DNA from 3 places in the Shimwellia blattae DSM 4481 genome. Region 1 is predicted to be linked to each of the others. Evidence: predicted binding sites of a transcription regulator. Region 1 holds the regulator's gene; each other region holds the start of a gene.
What was found. Region 1 encodes PhoB, which activates phosphate uptake and scavenging genes when phosphate is short. Its sites were predicted from a motif close to CTGTCATAAAACTGNCNNAT; they were not measured.
Positions count from the first base shown of each region.

Region 2: a site for PhoB is predicted at 2,320-2,339, ahead of pstS (phosphate ABC transporter substrate-binding protein PstS). Genes of this name have one in related genera too.
Region 3: a site for PhoB is predicted at 2,156-2,175, ahead of EBL_RS07315 (PhoX family protein). Genes of this name have one in related genera too.

Region 1 is NC_017910.1:3,009,692-3,017,306, forward strand. It holds gene EBL_RS14135 (LysR substrate-binding domain-containing protein) at 1-711, shown strand, start outside; gene proY (proline-specific permease ProY) at 782-2,137, opposite strand; gene brnQ (branched-chain amino acid transporter carrier protein BrnQ) at 2,217-3,536, opposite strand; gene phoR (phosphate regulon sensor histidine kinase PhoR) at 3,965-5,251, opposite strand; gene phoB (phosphate response regulator transcription factor PhoB) at 5,266-5,955, opposite strand; gene sbcD (exonuclease subunit SbcD) at 6,162-7,382, shown strand; gene sbcC (exonuclease subunit SbcC) at 7,379-7,615, shown strand, end outside.
Region 2 is NC_017910.1:4,137,190-4,144,804, reverse strand. It holds gene pstA (phosphate ABC transporter permease PstA) at 1-168, opposite strand, end outside; gene pstC (phosphate ABC transporter permease PstC) at 168-1,127, opposite strand; gene pstS (phosphate ABC transporter substrate-binding protein PstS) at 1,193-2,233, opposite strand; gene EBL_RS19370 (hypothetical protein) at 2,647-3,927, shown strand; gene cspE (transcription antiterminator/RNA stability regulator CspE) at 4,059-4,271, opposite strand; gene EBL_RS19360 (dTMP kinase) at 4,715-5,440, opposite strand; gene EBL_RS19355 (dTMP kinase) at 5,617-6,330, shown strand; gene EBL_RS19350 (nucleoside/nucleotide kinase family protein) at 6,372-7,124, shown strand; gene EBL_RS19345 (lipopolysaccharide biosynthesis protein) at 7,416-7,615, shown strand, end outside.
Region 3 is NC_017910.1:1,584,867-1,592,481, reverse strand. It holds gene EBL_RS07325 (PAAR domain-containing protein) at 297-1,706, shown strand; gene EBL_RS07320 (hypothetical protein) at 1,775-2,086, shown strand; gene EBL_RS07315 (PhoX family protein) at 2,235-4,208, shown strand; gene EBL_RS07310 (MFS transporter) at 4,413-5,627, shown strand; gene shiA (shikimate transporter) at 5,664-6,989, shown strand; gene EBL_RS07300 (PAS domain-containing protein) at 7,302-7,615, shown strand, end outside.

The sequences.
Region 1 (7,615 bases):
ATGGTTCTTGAGCAGGGCCGCGCATTACTGAATGCAGCAAAAACACTGGAAAAGAATGCAATACAGATGTCATCCGGCTGGGAAAAAGAGCTGAATATTGCGCTGGATAGTTCATTTCCATTCACATTATTATTACCGATTATTAATGATTTTTACCAGTATGCCCCACAGACCCGTTTGCAATTCAGCCAGCAAACGCTGGCGGGTGCCTGGGAAGCACTGACCCAGGATAATGCCGATATTATTATCGGCGCAATTAACGAGCCCCCGGCCTCTGCCGCTTATGCATACCGGGAAATGGGGCGGATTGAAAATATCTTTGTGGTGGCCCCCGGGCATCCGCTGGCCGGGGAGACGGAGCCGCTCAGCAACGGGCTTATTACCCGGCACCGGGGGATTGTGGTCAGCGACAGCGCCCGCCACTCCCCGCGCCTGAATATTAACCTGCTGGAAGAGCAGCAGCGGGTGGTGGTAGACAGTTTTGCCTCTAAAATTCCGCTTCTGCTGGCCGGTACTGGCTGTGGTTTCCTGCCGCGCCACCTTGCCCGCCCTTATCTTGAAGCCGGCACCCTGGTGGAAAAACAGGTTGAGTCCTGGCGCCGCTATGACCATGTGTTTCTGGCCTGGCGCACCAGCAGTAACGGGCTGGCCAATCGCTGGTGGCGTGAGCGGCTACTGAGCGATCCGACCATCGCCCACGCCTGGGATTAACCCCCGGGCCACTATACGGGCCAAAAAAATGGCACCCTCCGGGGTGCCATTTTCACAACCATCACCTGAATCAGGCGGCCGCGCGGCGGCATTTAATCCGCCAGCCTATCAGCAGCAGCACTATCCAGCCGACCCCCACATACAGGGAGATACGGGTCTCCGGGTGGTAGCCAATCAGCGCGATAATAAAGCCCAGGAAAATCAGGCCGGTGATGGTAGTCACCACCCCGCCCGGGACCGGGAACTTCAGCGCTTTGACCTCGTCGCCGGAGAGGCGGCGGCGAAACGCTATCTGGGATAACAGGATCATTATCCACACCCACACGGTGGCAAAGGTCGCCAGAGAGGCAATCACCAGGAATACGCTTTCCGGCATAATGTAATTCAGGTACACCGCAAACAGCAGCGCGATAGTCATCACCACCACCGTTACCCAGGGCACGCCCCGGCGGGAGGTTTTGGCAAACACCTGCGGGGCATCCCCCTGCCCGGCCATGCCGTGCAGCATCCGCCCTACACCGAAAATATCGCTATTGATCGCCGACAGAGAGGCGGTCAGCACCACAAAGTTCAGGATACTGGCGGCAAAGGTGATCCCCATATGCTGGAAGGTCAGCACAAACGGGCTGCCGTTGGTTCCCACCATATTCCACGGGTAAATCGACATAATCACAAACAGCGTACCCACATAAAACACCAGAATACGCAGCGGCACGGAGTTGATAGCCCGGGGAATCGATTTTTCCGGATCCTGGGCCTCCCCGGCGGTGATACCGATAATTTCGATACCGCCGTAGGCAAACATCACCATCTGCAGGGACATCACCATGCCCAGCCAGCCATTACTGAAGAAGCCGCCATTGCTCCACAGATTATGAATGCCGGTAGGCTGCCCGCCGTTACCAATCCCCCAGATGATGATGCCAAACCCGGCAACGATCATCAGAATAATGGTGGCCACTTTGAAAAACGAAAACCAGAACTCCAGCTCGCCAAAGACTTTAACGCTCATCAGGTTAATGGCGCAGATAATCAGCACCACGCTCAGCACCCAGACCCAGTGCGGCACCGCCGGAAACCAGACCCCCATATAGATACCGAACGCGGTCACATCCGCGATTGCCACTATCAGGATCTCAAAGCAGTAGGTCCAGCCGGTGATATACCCGGCCAGCGGGCCGAGGTTTTCCTGAGCATAACGGGAGAATGAGCTGGCTGAAGGGTTATGAACCGACATCTCCCCCAGGGCGCGCATAATAATATAGGCGGCGACCCCGCCAATGATATAGGCCAGCAGCACGCTGGGCCCCGCCATTTTTATCGCATCCGCCGAACCATAAAAAAGCCCGGTGCCAATCGCAGATCCCAGCGCCATAAAGCGGATGTGCCGGGTGCTTAAACCACGTTTAAGCGCGTTTTTTTCCATCAGGTTTATCCATTCTTCACAACGAGACAAAATAAAAAAACCACGGGGAGGCCCCGTGGCTTAAAAAAGGAATCACCGCTTAGTGGGCGACAGATGTTACCGTACGACCGGCTACCTTGTCCCAGATAATTGAAATAATAAGCACGAGAACCGTCGGCGGTACCCAGGCCAGCCCCTGCTCTGCCAGCGGCAGATGGGTGCTCCAGGCCGGTAAAATATCACTGATTGCCGAGGCTTTAACCCCGTCGATCACCCCGAAGATAAAGCTCACCAGCATGGCCGGGGCAATAATCCGCGACGAGTTATTCCACAGCGGGCGGGTAAAACTCAGCACCACCAGCACGATACACGGCGGGTAGATGGCCGTCAGAATCGGTACCGAAATCTGGATAAGGTGGCTCAGCCCCAGGTTTGAGATAACCATCGAGAACAGGCCGAGAATGAAGACCAGCGTCCGGTAAGAGAGCGGCAGATACTGCTCAAAGAACTCCGCACAGGCACAGGTCAGCCCGACCGCCGTTACCATACAGGCCAGGAAGATAAGCGCCGCCAGCAGCATGCTGCCCGCACCGCCAAAGGTATGCTGAACATAAGCATGCAGAATGGCCGCGCCGTTGGCGTTCTGATCCACAAGTGAAGCGCTGTCAGAGCCGAGGCGGAACAGAGCCAGATACAGCAGCGCCAGGCCCACACCGGCAATCAGGCCCGCCCAGATGGTGTAGCGGGTCAGCAGGCGAGCCTCGGTCACCCCACGGGAGCGCGCCGCATTAACAATCACAATCCCGAATACCAGAGCGCCCAGGGTGTCCATGGTCAGGTAACCATTAACAAAACCGTTAGAAAACGCCGCATTCTGGTAGGCTTCAGTCGCGCTGCTGATCCCGCCAGCAGGCCAGATGATCGCCGCCACCGACAGAATAATCAGCGCGATAATTTTGATCGGCGCCAGGAAATGGCCCACCGTATCCAGCAGTTTACCGGGATACAGCGACACCCCGATAACCAGCGCGAAGTAGATAAGGCTGTAGATAAACAGCGGCATCGCCCCGTCGCCGGTCAGCGGGGCAATCCCCACTTCAAAAGAGACGGTAGCAGTACGCGGGGCGGCAAACAGCGGCCCCACAGCCAGATAGCACACGGTAGCCAGCAAAAGGCCCGCCGTGCGGCCAATCGGGGAGCTCAGCAAATCCATGCCGCCGCCCACCCGTGCCAGAGAGACAACGGTAAGCACCGGCAAACCCACTGCCGTAACCAGGAAACCAATAGCTGCCCACCAGACATGTTCACCGGCCTGCAGGCCAACCATGGGGGGGAAGATGATATTACCTGCACCAACAAACAGCGCAAAGGTCATAAAGCCCAGAGCGATGATGTCGCGCGATCTTAAGTGACGGGTCATAAATAATTACAGCCTGTGGATGTGTGGTGTTGAAAAATGTTAAGCAATTGTTCACAGAACACGGTAATAACATGGCAATGACGGAAATAATCAGCGGAAAATGCTTACTTTTCGTGGTCAGTAAAGAATAGTTATTCGAAATAGCAAACGATTCTGGTTAGTCCGGCATCGACATGGGGCTCATTAAAACGCTTATATCGTTTGAAGGCAATAACCGATCCAAAAACCAGAGCTATCCACTGGTTATTCAAACCATACCAGTTTAATTATCCATTTATAAGCAAATGTCATGGCTCATAATGTGGTTAAAAAAGCAACAAAACAAAAATCACACCTCCTGAAGAAATGTGATCTTTAGCAACTATTACTTAAAAAGCGTTTCCGGAAAGTTAAGTTTCCGCCCGGGGCAGCAACTCCCCCGGGGGGCCTCAGGGGGCGATAAAACGCGCCGCCAGAACGAAAGAGAAACGGCTCCCTTTACCGGGGGTGCTGGTGATCGAAAGCTGCGAATCGTGGTGACCAAGGGCGTGCTTCACAATCGCCAGCCCCAGGCCACTGCCGCCACTGGTGCGCGAGCGGGCTTTATCTACCCGGTAGAAACGCTCGGTCAGCCGGGGAATATGCTCCGGCAATATTCCCGGGCCATCATCAGTAACGGCGAATTCAGCCCCCTCTCCCAGGCGGTGCCAGAGCACCTGAATATGGCTGCCCGGGGGGGTATGGTTCACCGCGTTGTACACCAGGTTCGACATAGCGCTATGCAGCTGCTCTTCACTGCCCAGCAGGCGCAGCGAAGGATCTACCTCAAAGTGAAGGGTGTGCCTGCCCTGGCTCAGGGTGCGGGCCTCCCGCTCCAGCAGAAGCAGCATACCGGGCACATCCACCGGCTCGCTGAGCGCCACCTGCGGTGCGGCCTCAATGCGCGAAAGTGTCAGCAGCTGTTTTACCAGCCCCTCCATCCGCCGGGCCTGCTCCCCCATGGTATGGAGCGCTTTTTCCCGCACCGCACCGGTCAGGGTCTGCTCTTCCATCATCTCCAGATACCCCTGGAGCACCGTAAGCGGGGTGCGCAGCTCGTGGCTGACATTGGCAAAAAAGTTGCGCCGCGCCCCTTCAAGCTGGTGCATCTGGGTCACGTCGCGGGCCACCATCAGCAACTGGTGAGCGCTGTAGGGCATCATGCGGATTTCAATATGCCGCCCGTTATTGAGCACCAGATTCAGCGGCCGGGAAAAATCCCGCTCACCGAGGTACTGGCTGAAGGCCGGGTTACGCACTAAGTTGAGGATATTCTGGCCGTTATCGTCCGGCCAGCGCAGGTTCAGCAGGCGCTGGGCCAGGCCATTGCACCAGAAAATCACCCCCTCTTCGGTGGTCATCACCACCGCGTCAGGCAGGGATTCCGCTCCGCTGCGAAAGCGCCGGATCAGGCTTCCCAGCTCTTTGCGGCGCTTTTTATTACGCACCTGCATCAGGTGCAGGCCGTATAGCAGCGGCTCCCAGCTGCCGCGCCCCGGAGGGGGCGTCATGCTGCGATCCACCCACAGCCACCAGGACAGGCGCAGCAGATTATGAAAGTGCCAGATAAGCAAACCGGTGACCGACGCCAGCAAAAACCACGGCAGGTAACCAAAAATCGCGCCCAGCACCAGTGCCGGCAGGCAGCACAACACCAGTTCCAGTACCAGTCTTTTCCATGACAACCGTTCCAGCACGGGTCACACTCCTGTCAGAATCGGGCAGAAAAACGGTAGCCGGTGCCCCGTACTGTCTGCACCATACGATCGTGCCCGCTGTGCTCCAGCACTTTACGTAACCGGCGAATATGCACATCCACGGTGCGATCTTCCACGTACACATTGGTTCCCCAGACGTGATTAAGCAGCTGTTCCCGGCTGTAAACCCGCTCCGGGTGGGTCATAAAAAAGTGCAGTAATTTGAATTCGGTCGGCCCCATATCCAGCGGGCGATCGTCGCTCATCACCCGGTGCGAGGTGGGATCCAGGCTCAGCCCCTGCATCTCTATCACTCCCTCTTCCGCCATGGGCGAAATACGGCGCAGCACGGCTTTGATGCGCGCGATAAGCTCCTTGGGTGAAAAAGGTTTGGTCATGTAGTCATCCGCACCGGTTTCCAGCCCGCGCACCCGATCTTCCTCTTCGCCGCGGGCGGTCAGCATCACGACCGGGATCTCCCGGGTGAGCGGGTCGCGCTTAAGATGCTTAATAAACTGAATACCGGATCCTCCCGGCAGCATCCAGTCCAGCAACACCAGATCCGGCCAGGGTTCGTTCAGCAGGGCCACGGCGAGATCGTAATCCGCCGCTTCTACCGGCTGAAAACCGTTCTGTTCAAGGACCAGGCAGACCATTTCACGGATATGAGCCTCATCTTCTACCACCAGTATGCGTTTCGCCATGATTAGCCTTATCTGTGTGAGTCTAAAGTGCAATGGGCGGCCATTATGCGTCAGATTTATGACAGATTTATTAAAAAATGGCGTAAATATGACCTGCCAACAGGCACCCGCCTTCCCGCCCGCCCGGGGGCGAATCCCCCACCAGAGGTGCAGATTGCCGTATGGCGGGTATAATCGGGGCCATATTTTTATCACCGGAAGCGGTTATGCGCCTGATACACACCTCTGACTGGCACCTCGGCCAGAACTTTTATACCAAAAGCCGTGCCGCCGAGCACCACGCCTTTCTGGACTGGCTGCTGGAGACCGTAAAGCAACAGCGTGCCGATGCCATTATTGTCGCCGGGGATATTTTTGACACCCAGTTTCCCCCCAGCTATGCCCGCGAATGCTATAACCGCTTTGTGGTGAATCTACAGGCCACCGGCTGCCCGCTCTATATTCTGGGCGGCAACCACGACGGGGTCGCCACCCTGAATGAGTCGCGCGGGCTACTGGCCTGCCTTAATACCCAGGTCACCGCCAGCATTCCCCCGGAGGATGTGCCGCCACCGGTTACCCTGATCCCGCAGCGGGACGGCACCCCGGGGGCCATTTTGTGCCCGGTGCCGTTTCTGCGCCCGCGGGATCTGCTGCACAGCCAGGCCGGGCAGTCCGCCAGCGACAAGCAGCAGAATCTGCTGGAGGCCATTGCCGCATACTACCAGCGTAGCTACCAGGCTGCCCTGGCGCTGCGCGGTGACCGGCCGCTCCCGATAATCATGACCGGCCACCTGACCACGGTGGGGGCAGCCACCAGCGATGCGGTGCGCGATATCTATATCGGCACTCTGGACGCATTCCCCGCCAGCCGTTTCCCGGCGGCGGATTATATTGCTCTGGGCCACATTCACCGGGCACAGGCGGTGGGCGGCAGCCAGCATATCTGGTACAGCGGCTCCCCGATTGCCCTGAGCTTTGATGAATCCGGCCCGGTCAAAAGTGTGAATCTGGTGACCTTCGCTGAAGGGAAACTCGCCCGGGTCACCCCGTTACCGGTGCCGGTAACCCAGCCGCTGGCCACCTTAAAAGGCAGCCTCGACAGCCTCACCCGCCAGCTGAATGACTGGCAGAGCGACCCGGCGAGCCCCCCCTGCTGGCTGGACATTGAAATCAACAGCGACGATCTGCTGCACGATGCCCGCCAGCAGATCCGCGACATTACCGCCCCGCTACCGGTGGAGGTCTTACTGGTGCGACGCAGCCGGGAACAGCGCCAGCAGGTGATTGCCCGCCAGCACAGCGAAACCCTGAGCGAGCTGAGCGTGCAGGATGTGTTTGAGCGGCGCCTGGATGCCGCCGGTGCCGGTGAGGAACAGCGCACCCGGTTACGCCCGCTGTTCGCCCGCACCCTGGAAACGCTGAATAACCCGGAGGAACAGGCATGAAAATTCTCAGCCTGCGGTTAAAAAACCTCAACTCCCTGAAAGGGGAATGGAAAATCGATTTTACCCGGGAGCCTTTCGCCAGCTGCGGGCTGTTTGCCATAACCGGGCCCACCGGGGCCGGGAAAACCACCCTGCTGGATGCCATCTGTCTGGCGCTGTACCACAAAACGCCGCGCCTGGACACCATCTCCCATACCCGCAACGACATTATGACCCGGGACACGGCCGAGTGC
Region 2 (7,615 bases), 1.1 Mb from region 1:
ACCGCGGGTGACCGTAGAAAACAGGATCCACACCAGCCAGAACAGCCCGAACGCCATAGTCGCCATGGAGAGGGTCAGGGCGATGCGGTTCTTCAGGCGGCGGCGGGCCTGCATTTTACGCCGCGAGGCCGCCAGCGCATCGTTATGAGAAACTTCCAGCGTTGCCATCAGCGTGCCCCTTCATTTTTTGCCAGGCGCAGGATCATCAGTTTAGAGATAGCCAGCACGATAAAGGTAATAACAAACAGAATCAGCCCCAGCTCCATCAGCGCCGCCACATGCAGCCCGGACTCCGCCTCAGCAAATTCGTTAGCCAGCGCTGAGGTGATACTGTTGCCCGGCATATACAGCGAGAAGCTGTCCAGCTGGTAGGTATTGCCGATGATAAAAGTCACCGCCATGGTCTCGCCCAGCGCGCGCCCCAGGCCGAGCATCACCCCGCCGATGACCCCGTTTTTGGTGTAGGGCAGCACAATCCGCCAGATAACCTCCCAGGTGGTGCAGCCGATCCCGTAGGCGGACTCTTTCATCATGACCGGGGTTTGCTCGAACACGTCGCGCATAACAGAGGCGATATACGGGATTATCATAATGGCGAGGATCACCCCGGCAGCCAGAATACCGATACCAAACGCCGGGCCGGAAAAGAGCGTGCCCACCAGCGGAATGGCCGACAGCACATTACCGACCGGCTCCTGGAACCAGGTGGCAAACAGCGGGGCGAAGATAAACAGCCCCCACATGCCGTACACAATACTGGGGATCGCCGCCAGCAGCTCAATGGCCGTGCCCAGGGGGCGGCGCAGCCAGCCCGGGGCCAGCTCAGTCAGAAACAGGGCGATACCGAAGCTCACCGGCACCGCTATCAGCAGGGCAATGAAGGAGGTGACCAGGGTGCCGTAAATCGGCACCAGCGCACCAAAGATATCGTTAGGGGCATCCCACTCTCTGGTCCACAGGAACGCAAAGCCAAACTTCTCAATGCTCGGCCAGGAGGAAAAGAGCAGGGAGACAATAATGCCCCCCAGCAGAAGCAGCACAATCAGCGCCGCCAGCCTCACCAGCGCGCTGAAAATAATATCGCCTTTTTTACCCGGGGAATGTAATACCGGCCTGGTTACCGCCATAATTTACTCTTTCAGTTAAGCCCGCCGGACCGGGTGCGACCCGCCCGGCGGTGAAGATCCTGCGATTAATACAGCGCTTTACCGCTGCTGTCCTTAATACTGGTTTTCCATGCCGCCCGGACCTGTTCAACAACCTCGCCGGGGAGCGTGGCGTAATCCAGATTGTGGGCCTCTGTGGTGCCTTCTTTATAGGCCCAGTCGAAGAATTTCAGCACTTCAATGCCCTGCTCCGGTTTTTTCTGCTCTTTGTGGACCAGAATAAAAGTGGTCGAGGTGATAGGCCACACATTCTCCCCTTTCTGGTTGGTCAGATCCTGGGCGAAGGTTTTGCTCCAGTCTGCGCCTCTGGCGGCGTTAGAGAAGCTCTCTTCCGTGGGGCTTACGGCGTTACCGTCGGCAGAGATAAGTTTGGTATAGGCCAGATTGTTCTGTTTGGCGTAGGCATACTCCACATAACCGATAGCGCCCGGCAGGCGCTGTACAAACGCGGCGACCCCGTCGTTCCCTTTGCCGCCAAGGCCGGTAGGCCAGTTCACCGTAGAGCCCGCGCCAACACTGGCTTTCCACGCGTCATTCACCTTTGCCAGATAGCTGGTAAAGACATAAGAGGTGCCGGAGCCATCTGCCCGGCGTACCACCGCGATATTCTGGGCCGGTAATGTTTTGCCCGGGTTCAGCTTCGCAATGGCGTCATCATTCCACTTTTTGATCTTGCCGAGGTAAATATCGCCCAGGGTTTTACCGTCCAGCACAAGCTCACCGGAGGTAAAGCCCGGCAGGTTCACCGCCAGTACCACCCCGCCGATAACGGTCGGGAACTGGAACAGCCCTTCCTGCTGAAGTTTTTCATCGCTTAACGGGGCATCAGAAGCGCCGAAATCCACGGTATTCGCCGTGATCTGTTTTACACCGCCGGACGAACCGATCCCCTGGTAATTCACTTTATTACCGGTGCTTTTGTTGTAGGAGTCCGCCCATTTGGCATACACCGGCGCCGGGAAGGTTGCCCCCGCCCCCGTCAGGCTGGCGGCAGCCTGGGCGGCAAATGCGCTCAGGGATAGGGTTGCGGCGACAACAGTTGCGACTGTGGTACGCATAACTTTCATAATGTCTCCTGCTCGGTGTTCGTGATTTATCGGTTTAACCTATGGTGAGCAAAATAGGACAGTTTGGTGACAGTAAAATGTAAGGAATATGACAGTTTTATGACAGTCCGTTTTCAGGCGGCACCGGTTAAAGAATCAGCAATCAGACATTATTAGCGGGCTATTTTCTCTGACAGACTGGCGTTTTCCTGAACATTACTATATGGTTGCCGCGCCTGAATAACGGGGTAACATTTTCAGTGTATGCCACCGTAGATCCCTCAGGCCGTTATCCGTTGCCTCTGACCACACAGACCAATGATGTGGAAGAGGTTTTTTTTAGCGCAGGGACGCAAACGTTTACGTCTCTGCCGCTGTGGCAAAGAAAAGCACCGAATACCGACGTGGCACGACAATCCAGCAAGGCAAACACAATGAAAAACAAGATAATCAGCTGTGCATGGGCCAGCGCATTACTGCTGCCCCTTATCTCCCCCGCACAGGCTGATACCCGGAGTAATATCGACGCATCCTGCCACTATGGCGCCAACGGAGTAGACAACCTGGGTGATTTCTTCACCTGCGGTACCGTCAGCGGCAGCATCCGGTCACTCTATTACTCCACCCACAATGCGTACTTCGCTAAAGGGTTTAACCAGGACACCATCAGCTACGGCGGCAGCCTGAAATATGAAACCGCGCCGCTGGCGGGGTTTCGCCTCGGGGTGAGCGGGATTTTCCTGCGCGGGATCAACCACGGGGATAACAGCCACACCATCAGCGATATCGGCCAGAACCAGAACAATATTGGTGAAGCGTACCTGAGCTGGCAGTGGGACGCGCTGAAAATCACCGCCGGTGATCAGCGCCTGGATCTGCCATTTATGGGCGATTACGACTGGCGTATTACCCCGATCCTCTACCGGGCGGTAGATGTGAACTACGGGGACAAAGACAACTTCCTGCGCGCGACCAAAGTGTGGCGCTACAAGCCCTGGGGTGATGACAACTTCCTGAAAACCACCGCCTACACGGATATCGACACCCCGATCAACGGCATGTGGGGCGCCGGTGCGGGCCGGGCTGTCCAGCTGGACGACAAAAAGCTCACCGGCCAGATCTGGTATGAAGAGTACGACGATTACTCAAAACTGGTGTATGGCGAAAGCCACCTGAACTGGCAGCAGACCTGGATGCAGCCGGATGTCGCCGTGCAGTTTATTCGCGGCACCAGCGATGGCAAAGCGCTGGCCGGGGAAGTGAACAGCACCTCTTACGGTGCCCAGCTGGCCCTCGCCGTGACCCCGTCCCTGGGCTGGAAGCTGGGTTATAACCATATTGCCGGTAGCGCCAATAGCTGGAACAACGGTGCGCTAGTGGTGCCTTACGCCCACAACAGCTCGTCCGGCCCGTACTTCGCACAGCCTTACTTCACCAGTACGCAGGATCTGGGCAGCGGTAATGCCTGGGCCACCGAGTTTAACTTTGTTGCCACCCAGAACCTGACCGTGGGGACCCGCTACTCCTTTATGGATCTCAAGCCGTCTGTTGCCTCTGCAAGCATCAACCAGTCTGAGTATCTGGTATACGCCATCTGGGCCTTCGACGGTGCCCTGAAAGGGCTGAGCATCAGCGATTTTGCCGGGGTACAGACCTCGCCGCTGTATGACTCCAGCTTCTGGCAAAACCGCCTGACGCTGCAATACGATTTCTGATTTGCCCCGGGGCAGATTACAGAAATAAAAAAACCCGCTTTAATAGCGGGTTTTTATTTTTTACTCCGGCTTAACCACTCAGGTTTTTACCGTCATCGTTACTGTAAGCGGGAGTATCAATTCAGGCGTAATTACAGCGCAACAACGTTGGCTGCAGCCGGGCCTTTAGCACCATTTTCAATGGTGAATTCAACTTTCTGGCCTTCTTCCAGGGTACGGAAGTTATCGCTCTGGATAGCAGAGAAGTGTACGAATACATCTTTGCTGCCGTCAGCCGGAGAGATAAAACCAAAGCCTTTATCAGCGTTGAACCATTTTACTAAACCAGTCATTTTGTCAGACATGTCAAATACCTTACTTAAATTTTTGAGCCACACAGGGCGAAAATGGTCTGTTTTTCAGAAGTAAACTTATGGGCACTTAGGAGGAGACTCATGAAGAAGAGGTATCTGAGGATAACGCCTGAACAGAGGACTGCTTTACTAAAACTGCTTTCATAAGGTCTGAACTTCAAACCGATGGCGCTATTTACTCACGTTTAACTGGCGGAAGCAAGCACTGTTTTTAAATATATTAACTGAATAATTTAACTATATTATTTTGAAGTAATTTGCCCTGCCGGGAAATTACAGCACAGCGGGCATAATCAACCACCCGGCGGAAGATGTAAGTAAATATGAATAAAAATACCCGCAATGATTATCCGCCATATCCCCGGAAAGCGCCCTGAATGTCGCTGAAATAATTCAGGGCAATTCAGTAACGCTCTTCAGGGATAGCCAGAGAATTAATGGCTGGTCGCTGATTTAGCCGCCTGAGTATAATGGTAGCCGTGGGACTGCATATACTCGTTAACGGCTTTTTCCGCATCCGCCAGAACTTCATTGAGCGGTTTATTGGCATCAATATCAACGATATTCGCCCCTCCAAAGGTGAGTTGCGGGGTAATCGCGATTTTTCTCGCCAGTGATTCGGGCTTGTGGTCCGGCTTACGGGCAATAGCCACATCAAGATCCACGTTCAGTTTAATCACCAGATCCGGCTTCACGCTCGCCATCCAGCGAAACGCCCGGCGCTCCTGCTCCGCAAGCCAGGAGACAAACGGGCTCCCGGGGATATTGGCCGGGAACACGGTGCCGTCATAGGCCCCGGGGATCTGCACCTGCGGGTAGCGGTCCGTCAGGATGATAAGCCCCCGGCGGCGGCAGGAGAGCATATGGCGAAAACGCAGTAAACGACGCACGACAAAGAGCATAATCACCAGCGCCGGGCCCGGGCCTGGCAGGGCTTTAGCGGTCTTCACTTTGTTGTGCTCAATCACCTTGCCTACTGATTTGCCCATCAGCGGAAGTTTGGTCACCGCACGGCCAACATTACCGGCTTGTTTGCCAAGGTGAACCTGAACTGCCGGGCCGTACTTTTCTACACAGGTAATAAGATGTTCGCAGACGGTTGATTTTCCAGAGCCATCACTGCCAATAACTGCTATGAGCGGTGGAAGTTTAGAATGCATAAAAATACTCACTTCTTAAAATATTTTAAGAAAATACTCTCTTCTTCGGATATCCTCAAGGCACCGCTATTCAAACAGCAAAAAGTCACAAACTGCCATTATCACGGCACTTGACGCAAATATCCTGAATTCGGGATCAATTAATATACAATAAATTTTTGAGATTGGGTTTTTTCGTGAGTCAACAGATTAGTTCTATCGCTAATCATCCCCCCGTGCGGGTGATAGCCATTACAGGTTGCGACGGTTCCGGCAAATCCACCCTGGCCACCAGCCTGGTCAATCACCTGGCACCCGAGATTCAGGCCGAAATGATCTACCTGGGTCAGTCCTCTGGCCGCATAGGTGAGTGGATAAGCTCGCTTCCGCTTATCGGGGCGCCGTTTGGCCGCTACCTGCTGAAAAAAGCGGATAACGTTAACGAGCGGCCATCCACGCCGCCGGGGGCGGTCACCGCACTGGTTATCTATTTACTCTCCTGCTGGCGGGCGTATAAGTTTCGCAAAATGCTGGCCCGCAGCCGGCAAGGTCGCCTGCTGGTGACCGACCGCTACCCGCAGGCGGAAGTGGCCGGGTTCCGTTTTGATGGCCCGCAACTGGCAAAAACCCGGGGCGGAAGCTGGTGGGTACAGGCCCTGCGCCGCCGCGAGCAAACACTCTACCAGTGGATGGCATCCTACCCGCCACTGCTGCTGATCCGGCTGGATATTGACGCCCAGACCGCCCACGCCCGCAAGCCAGACCATAAACTGTCGGCGCTGCAGGAAAAAGTTGCCGTGATCCCGACACTGACATTTAACGGAGCCCGTATCCTTGATCTGGACGGCCGGGAGCCTGCGGATAAAATTCTGCAGGAATCGCTGCACGCGATTGAGCAGGCCATCTCCTAGCCACTGCCCCGGTATCTACCGGCTTATAAAGACTGAAGTGAATGCAAACAGAGAACATAAACACGCAAAACGCCCCGGCGGCTGACTTTATCCCCGGTCTGGTCGCGGTTGTGGGCTGTGACGGTACAGGCAAGTCCACCCTGACGGCCGATCTGGTCAGAACCCTGAATCAGCGCTGGGTGACCGAGCGCCGCTACCTGGGGCTGGTGTCCGGCGAAGACGGCGACAAAATCAAGAAGCTGCCGATTATCGGGGTCTGGCTGGAGCGGCGGCTGGCTAAAAAGTCCTCCAAAACCCAGAGCATGACCACCAAAGCGCCCGCCCTCTGGGCCGCACTGATTATGTACGGCTTTTCATTACGCCGGATGTCGAACCTGCGTAAGGTAAAACGGCTGGCGGAAAGCGGTGTGCTGGTCATCAGCGATCGCTATCCTCAGGCGGAGATTTCCGGCTTCCACTACGACGGCCCGGGCATTGGTATTGAGCGGGCGACCAACCCAATCACCAAATGGCTGGCGGCGCGTGAACGCCTGCTGTATCTGGAAATGGCGAAATACCGCCCCCAGTTACTGATCCGCCTGGACATTGATATTGATACCGCCTTCTCCCGCAAGCCGGATCACGACTATGAAGAGCTGCGCGATAAAATCGCCATCATGGTGAAGCTCAATTATAACGGCACCCGTATTTTTGAGCTGGACTCCCGCCTTCCTTATGCTGAAGAGCTGGATCAGGCCATTGCGGCCGTGTCTGCCGTGGCGGTGGATTCGCAGCGTAAAAAAAGAGCGGACTAAATCACAACCGGGCCCTGGCGCGTGAGTGGTTATGGCCCGGTTTGCCCTTTTGGTTAGGGTTATTTTGGTTTATTCTGATGCCGCCTGACGCCCACCAGCGTTGATGCCCTGATGCTTATCTGGTGTTGTAAAGGAACGCATTCAGGCAGGCATTAGTCCACGGACGGGACGCGTCCGGGACACAGACCAAAACATTACCGTGTCTGCTGTATATGCTGGGTGGGCTTACCCCTGCTGAGCGATTGATAACCTTATCTGGCTTAAGTTGGCTGGTATGGCTGGTTTTTTACCATGAAGCATTGGTTCTCCGATGGCGCATTCCGCACCATTATTCGTAATACTGCTTATTTAGGCTCCAGCAATGTGGTGAGTGCCCTGCTTGGACTGGTCGCATTATCCTGCGCCGGTAAAGGCATGACTCCGGCTATGTTCGGGGTTCTGGTGGTGGTTCAGTCCTACGCGAAAGCGATCAGCGACTTTATTAAATTTCA
Region 3 (7,615 bases), 1.4 Mb from region 1:
AGAGTACTGCATCATGCTGGTATTTGGCTTTTCAATTGATGATTTCAGAAATCTTGTTTTATGTTCAGAGCATTACCGCAGTGTACAGTTTCCTGAATCATTCACAATTAGTGATGATTTTGATCTTGTTTCGAATAAAGCAGTACTTAAATTTGATGCGACCCTTTTTGAGGGGATGAATGATTACTGATATGAGGAGTAAGTACTTATTCAATCGAAAAACAAAAGTGGATCGTGTCTTCGCTGGCTGTTGGTGGGGCTAAACCGGCAAATAAACTTCATTAAGGATCAGACATATGGCAACGGGTTATTTTCTTCGCATTGGCGACAAGACAACTTGCGGCGGCAGCATTCTTTCAGGGTCCCCACATCACAGTTTTGGAGGGATTGCAACGGCAAGAAATGGTGATTCTGTATCGTGTGGTAAAGACGGCAAAATTTATCATATTGCGGGTGGGATACCCAATTATATGATTCGTGGTGTAGCAGCCGCAGGTACTTTGAATAGCCGTAGTACATGTCCCTGCAACGCAAGATTTATTCCTTCACTCCCAAACGCCTCTTATTGGCTCGAAGATGCCAAACCAGTCAAAGCTGCTCCTGTTGCGGCTCCGTTGGTCGCTGCTGCCCCTTCTCCTGAACCTGCAAAAGCTGCAGAGCCTGAACAACATGCTCAGGCTGCTAAAAAGAAGGTAGAAGCAAAACGTGAACCTGTGGATGCCGGATTTTGCGTTCTTCCCTATGGGGCTGAAACGAGAGCCTATGAGCCGTGGTTGTTTGAAAGCGAGCCACCAGCAGGAACACGCGAACTTTATCGTGCTCTTAACGGTGCTGATAAGGAATACAAAGCTGGTTCTATTCTGCTGGTTGTTGATCCTGAAAAACAGGACAGCGATCAGATCGAGCATATGAAGGCTGCTAAACAACGTATTGATACAGCATTAGAACCGCTTACACATAAAGAAGCTAATTTTTTACACAATCACTATGCAACAATAGCCAACTTCAGCAATATCGCTGATAAAGGAATTGGTCTTGCTGCTGAACCTGTCGGAAAATATTTTGAGAATATAGAGAGGATCCTGAAAGAAATTCAGGAAACGTACAAAAATACTTACATGACAAGAGGAGCTTTGATTGGTGAGCAGTTCTATGTAAGACGTACTCAACTATTCAGGGAACTTGATCGTGTACTTAAAGTTGGCTTCCTTAATAAAGGCATGGCACTCGGTGAATATAACAGTCTAAAAAGTGCACTTGGTCTGTCAACTAAATCGATAACGCATAAATGGAATGAAACGGGCATTAGCGATATCGATGGTTATGCGACCCACTTAGAGCGGGCAGCTAAGTATATTAAGGCTATGCGATATGTTGGCTATGTAGGAATCGGTTTTAATGCATTGAATTCAATCAATGAAATAAACGAGGCTTGTTCTGTTGGTCGTGAAGGTGAATGCACCAAAAAGAAATATACCGAGGTTGGTAGTTTTTCTGGTAGCATCATTGGAAGCATCGGAGGTGGTGCGATAGGCACAGGTATATGCACTGTAGTATTAGGTGCTTTGACAATAGAAGCAGCAGGAGCAGGTGCACTAGCTTGTGGTGTAATTCTTGGTACTAGTGGAGGTTATTTAGGCGGTGAATTTCTGTCAGATCAAGGTGAAAGTCTCGGCGAACTCATTTATAAAACGGTAGGTGAATAGTGGGCATCCTGTCTGCGATCTTAACGTTATTGTGTATATTCTTCGGGTTTATCGCAATAGGATATTCTGTGCTAAAAAACAAACAACATCTTTTATTATGCGATGCTTTTAAAGAACAATTCGGTTATGTACCAGCAGAAATCATTCTTGCACAAGCCGGTGGGATATTCTTAACCTTTCAGAAGGATTTTTATTTCATCTTCCCATTCGTATTTAAAAAGGGGAGCTTTCCCGTCAGAAATATGGACTCTGAACATTATGATTTCATCAAAGAGTTACCCAACGAAATGGTATTATGGCTAAAAGTTAAGTTCACTTTGTTTTTAGTAATGATCGTTTTATTTTTCCTGACTATTATAACATCTGTCCTGCCCATTTAAACATAGTTTATAAAGTATATTAGTCGCGGCATGCTCTTCCCCATCTCTGCGGTGATCAGATAATTTCCTGCGTTATAAATCTGTAACAAATACTTCTTACACTGCTCTCCATTGCCACTCAACTCGATGGAAATAACAGGGAAAGACGATGAGCAGACCACATAAACCGGTGTTTAAAAAAGAGCACCGCGATGAGATAAGCAACCACAGCACCAACCCCGTGTTTTCTGACGTGGTAGATGCCGTTTTGTCCCGGCGCCACTTTTTACAAATGGGAATGATAGCGGGGGCTGGCGCAGCGTTTCCTTTTTTAATCCGGCCGGAAAATGCCCACGCAGCAGTGGCTAAGCCATCACCAGTGGCGCAAGCCGTGGCGCTGGGCTTCACCAGCATTCCCGTCTCTGCCGCAGACACCGTAACCGTGCCCCGGGGTTATATCGCCCGCCCCCTTTACCGCTGGGGCGATGCCGTGGGCATTCGCGATAATCTGCCTGAATTTAAATTCGACGCCAGCAACACGACCGACGAGCAGGCCGTACAGGCCGGTATGCATCATGACGGGATGGCCTGGTTTAGCCTGCCGCAAGGTGCTGATAACCCGACCCATGGCCTTCTGGCACTAAACCATGAGTACATTGATAACGGTATGCTGTTTAAAGACGGCACGGCCAGCTGGGATCTTGATAAAGCCCGTAAAGGGCAGAATGCGATGGGCGTCTCCGTTATTGAGGTGAAAAAAAGCACCGATGGCTGGCACGTGGTGCGCCCGTCCGCATTTGCCCGCCGTATTACCGCTAACACCCCAATGGAACTGAGTGGTCCGGCACGTCATCAGCCATTAATGAAAACCGCCGCCGATCCGCAAGGAGAAAGGGTGTCAGGCACCATGCAAAACTGTGCTAACGGCTATACCCCCTGGGGAACATACCTGACCTGTGAGGAAAACTGGTCCGATATTTTTGTTAAAAAAGCACCGCGCAATGCGCTGGAAAAGCGTTACGGCATCAGTGAGAGCGATAAATCTTACCGCTGGAGCGAGGTAGACCCGCGCTTTAACGTTGATAAAACCCCCAATGAACCGAACCGGTTCGGGTGGGTGGTGGAGATAGATCCGTACAATCCGACCTCCACACCGCGTAAACACACCGCATTAGGCCGCTTCAAACATGAAGGCGCCGCCGTGACACTGGCAGCGGATAATCGCGTGGTGGTCTATATGGGTGACGATCAGAAATTTGAATACATCTATAAATTCATTTCTGATAAAAAATATCTCCCCGACGATCGCCAGGCAAATATGCAGTTGCTGGAGTCAGGGACACTCTATGTGGCCAGGTTCAACGAAGACGGCTCCGGCGACTGGCTGCCGCTTATCTACGCCGAAAATGGCCTTGATGAAAGCAAAGGATTCGAAAGTCAGGGGGATTTACTGATTAAAACGCGCCTTGCCGCCGATGCAGCTGGCGCAACCAAAATGGATCGTCCTGAGTGGATAGCAGTAGATCCCCATAAGCCGGGCAGTATTTATTGCACCCTGACTAACAACACCGATCGCGGCAAAGAAGGCCGGGCCCCGGCAGACGCCGCCAACCCACGGGCCCACAACCAGTTCGGCCACATCATGCACTGGCGCGAAGCGCAGGCCGATCCCGCCGCAGAACACTTTACATGGGACATTCTGGTGCTGGCCGGGCGTACAGACAGTGACGATCCCGGCGTGAAAGGCTCCATGCAGGGGGCCGCATTCGGCAGCCCGGACGGGCTCTCTTTCGATAACCGGGGCGTACTGTGGATCCAGACCGACGTCTCCTCCAGCACCATAAACAAAAAAGCGTATGAAGGCATGGGAAACAACCAGATGCTCGCGACCATTCCCGGCAGCAATGAATATCGCCGTTTTCTGACCGGGCCCTGCGGCTGTGAAATTACCGGTATCGCCTTTACACCGGATAACCGCACCCTGTTTATCAATATCCAGCACCCGGGTGAAAGCGCCGACAGTATTACCGATCCGGATAATCCTCGTGCGGTCTCCAACTGGCCGGACGCCAGGCCAGATGGACGACCGCGCTCTTCAACGGTGGTTATCACCAAATCCGATGGCGGCATCATCGGTAGCTGATGCCCGGCCTCCTCTTCACCGGCCCGTTTACGGAAACCTGAGCGGGCCGGTGTAATATCCCGTCACTTACCCCCGCTATCGCTATATTTAAACAGGCGTCGCTCCTTGCCATAAATACGCACGCCGTTGAAAAACCAGTGACAGATAAGGATAAAAAACCACCCGGCAGCCCCGTTGACAAACAACCGTGTTAAGGATGGCCTTATGTTTTCCCGTTTTACCACCCTAAAACAGATACCAAAGGGTGTCTGGGTGCTTGGCGTCGTCAGCCTGATGATGGATATATCATCGGAAATGATCCACAGCCTGCTGCCTCTGTTTATGGCCACGACACTTGGCGCCAGCGTGCTGATTATTGGCCTGATTGAAGGCGTTGCGGAGGCCACCGCCCTGATCCTGAAAGTGTTTTCCGGTGTGATAAGCGACTATATCGGCAAGCGCAAAGGGCTGGCGCTGCTCGGCTACGGTCTTGGCGCCCTGAGTAAACCGCTGTTTGCCCTGGCCCCCTCTGCCACCATGATTTTTAGCGCCAGAATGATTGACCGGATAGGCAAGGGGATCCGCGGAGCCCCGCGGGATGCACTGGTTGCCGATGTCACCCCGGCAGAGATTCGCGGCGCGGCATACGGCCTGCGCCAGGCGCTGGATACCACCGGCGCGTTTCTCGGACCGCTGCTTGCCGTGGCGCTGATGCTTCTGTGGCACAACGATTTCCAGTCCATTTTCTGGGTGGCCGTGATCCCTGCGGTTATCGCCATCGCCCTGCTCGCATTTGGCCTGAAAGAGCCCGTATCGCCGGTCGTTCACAAACGCAGCAACCCGCTGCGCCGGGATAATCTGCGCCAGCTCTCCTCCCGCTACTGGTGGGTAGTGGCACTGGGCGCCATTTTTACCCTTGCCCGATTCAGTGAGGCATTCCTCGTGCTGCGCGCGCAGCAGATGCATATTCCGCTGTTTGCCATTCCGCTGGTAATGGTCGCCATGAATATCGTCTACGGGCTGAGTGCCTACCCGTTCGGGAAACTCTCCGACCGGGTCGACCACCGCAAGCTGTTGCAGTGGGGCCTTGTGGTGCTGATTGCCGCCGATCTGGTGCTGGCGCTCAGCGGCCACTGGCTTACCCTGCTGGCCGGGGTGGGTCTGTGGGGGATCCATATGGGAATGACCCAGGGGCTACTGGCCGCCATGGTGGCACACACGGCCCCGCCCGCCCTGCGCGGCACCGCCTTCGGGGTGTTTAACCTGGTAAGCGGTATCGCCCTGCTGTTTGCAAGCCTTGGTGCGGGCCTGCTGTGGGAGACATGGGGCGCCCCATCCACCTTCTATTCAGGTGCGGTTATTTGTCTTCTTTCCCTGCTGGTGATAAAGATCTCCCCGGTTCAACAACAAAAAGCGTCATCGCCCCCGGGCTCCCGGTAAAACATCACGCTAAACTCAGCACACAACAGGACAATTATGGACTCCAGCCTCGCCACCACCGACTCAGCCAACCCGTCACCGCCACATCACCGCGCCCGCCGGGCCGCCTGGGGCAGCTTCGCCGGTGCGGTTGTCGACTGGTATGACTTTCTGCTGTATGGCATTACCGCAGCACTGGTGTTTAACAGTGAATTCTTCCCCCGGGTCGATCCGGCCATGGGCACCCTGGCCGCGTTTGCCACCTTCGGGGTGGGCTTTTTGTTCCGCCCGCTCGGCGGCATTATTTTCGGCCACTTTGGGGATCGGCTGGGCCGTAAACGCATGCTGATGATGACCGTCTGGATCATGGGGCTTGCGACCGCCTGCATCGGCATTTTGCCCTCTTTTAGCACCATCGGCTGGTGGGCACCGGCATTACTGGTCACCCTGCGTGCCCTTCAGGGGTTTGCAGTGGGTGGTGAATGGGGCGGTGCGGCGCTGCTGGCGGTCGAAAGTGCCCCCGCCGGTAAAAAAGCCTTTTACAGTAGCGGGGTCCAGGTGGGTTACGGTGTCGGCCTGCTGCTCTCAACCGGTCTGGTCTCCCTGATAAGCAGCCTGACCACCAACGCGCAGTTCCTGAGCTGGGGCTGGCGACTGCCGTTTTTATTCAGCATCGTGCTGGTGCTGGGTGCCCTGTGGATCCGCAACGGCATGGAAGAGTCCGCCGAATTTGAACACGCCCGCAAGCAGCAGCCCACCGAGGGGAAAAAGCGCCTGCCGGTGTTTGAAGCCCTTATCCGCCATCCGGGTGCTTTTGGCAAAATTATCGCCCTGCGCCTGTGCGAGCTGCTGACGATGTATATCGTCACCGCCTTCGCCCTGAACTACTCAACCCAGAACCTCGGCCTGCCGCGCGAGCTGTTTCTGAATATCGGGCTCCTGGTCGGCGGGCTAAGTTGCCTGACTATCCCGCTGTTCGCCTGGCTGGCGGACCGCTACGGGCGCCGCCGGGTCTACATTACCGGGGCCCTGCTGGGCGCGGCCAGTGCCTTTCCGTTCTTTATGGCGCTGGAAGCACGCTCTGTGGCCGGGGTGGTTATCTTCTCTTTGCTGCTGGCCAATATCGCCCACGATATGGTGGTGTGCGTGCAGCAACCCATGTTTACCGAGCTGTTCGGTGCGGGATACCGCTACAGCGGCGCCGGGGTCGGGTATCAGGTCGCCAGTGTGGTGGGCGGTGGCTTCACGCCGTTTATCGCCGCCGCGCTGGTGACATTCTCCGGCGGCGCCTGGCACTCGGTGGCGGTCTATCTGCTGTGTGGCTGTCTAATCTCGGCCGTGACCGCCATGGTGATGAAAACCCCCACACCGGGCTCCCGGTAAGGATAAGCCGCCCGGCCGGGCGGCAATATTCCCCACATAATACGATTCTGTAATGTGACTTTCGTTGCAGTTACTGATATCCGCCGTTGGCGGAATTTCCTGCGCCATCGCCTTTTTTCGCCGAAAAATCACCGGAATTCATCACAATTTACTATGACGCAGCCGGAGCCGGCCAATAACCCTGCTTTTGGTGGCGTTGTTAATTTACGGACCTGTGCTGCAATTATGCAGCATCCGGATTTGGCTCTGTTGCGCACAGGAGAGGCGTATTGCAGGCCGTTTCGTTCTCACCCATCACAACGCGGGCATATTATGCATATTCCTGAAACCCTGGCCGATCGCGGGCTGATTCACAGCTGTACTGTCAGTGAAAATGGGCTGCTGCTCAATGTCTCCCCCGCCCTGAGCGATCAGCTGGGCTATGCGCCGCCGCAAATGCGCGGCTTCGGTATTTCCCGCGTGTTTACCGCCGAATCCATCCGCCAGTTGCGCAACCTGTTCGCCTGCCCCCCGGCGGATGAAAAGCTCCCGCACCTTGAGCTGACCCTGATCCAGCACACCGGCAGCCTCTACCCGGTGCTGGCCTGCGGCCTGCTGGAGCGGCGTAACGATGCCCCGCGCATCCA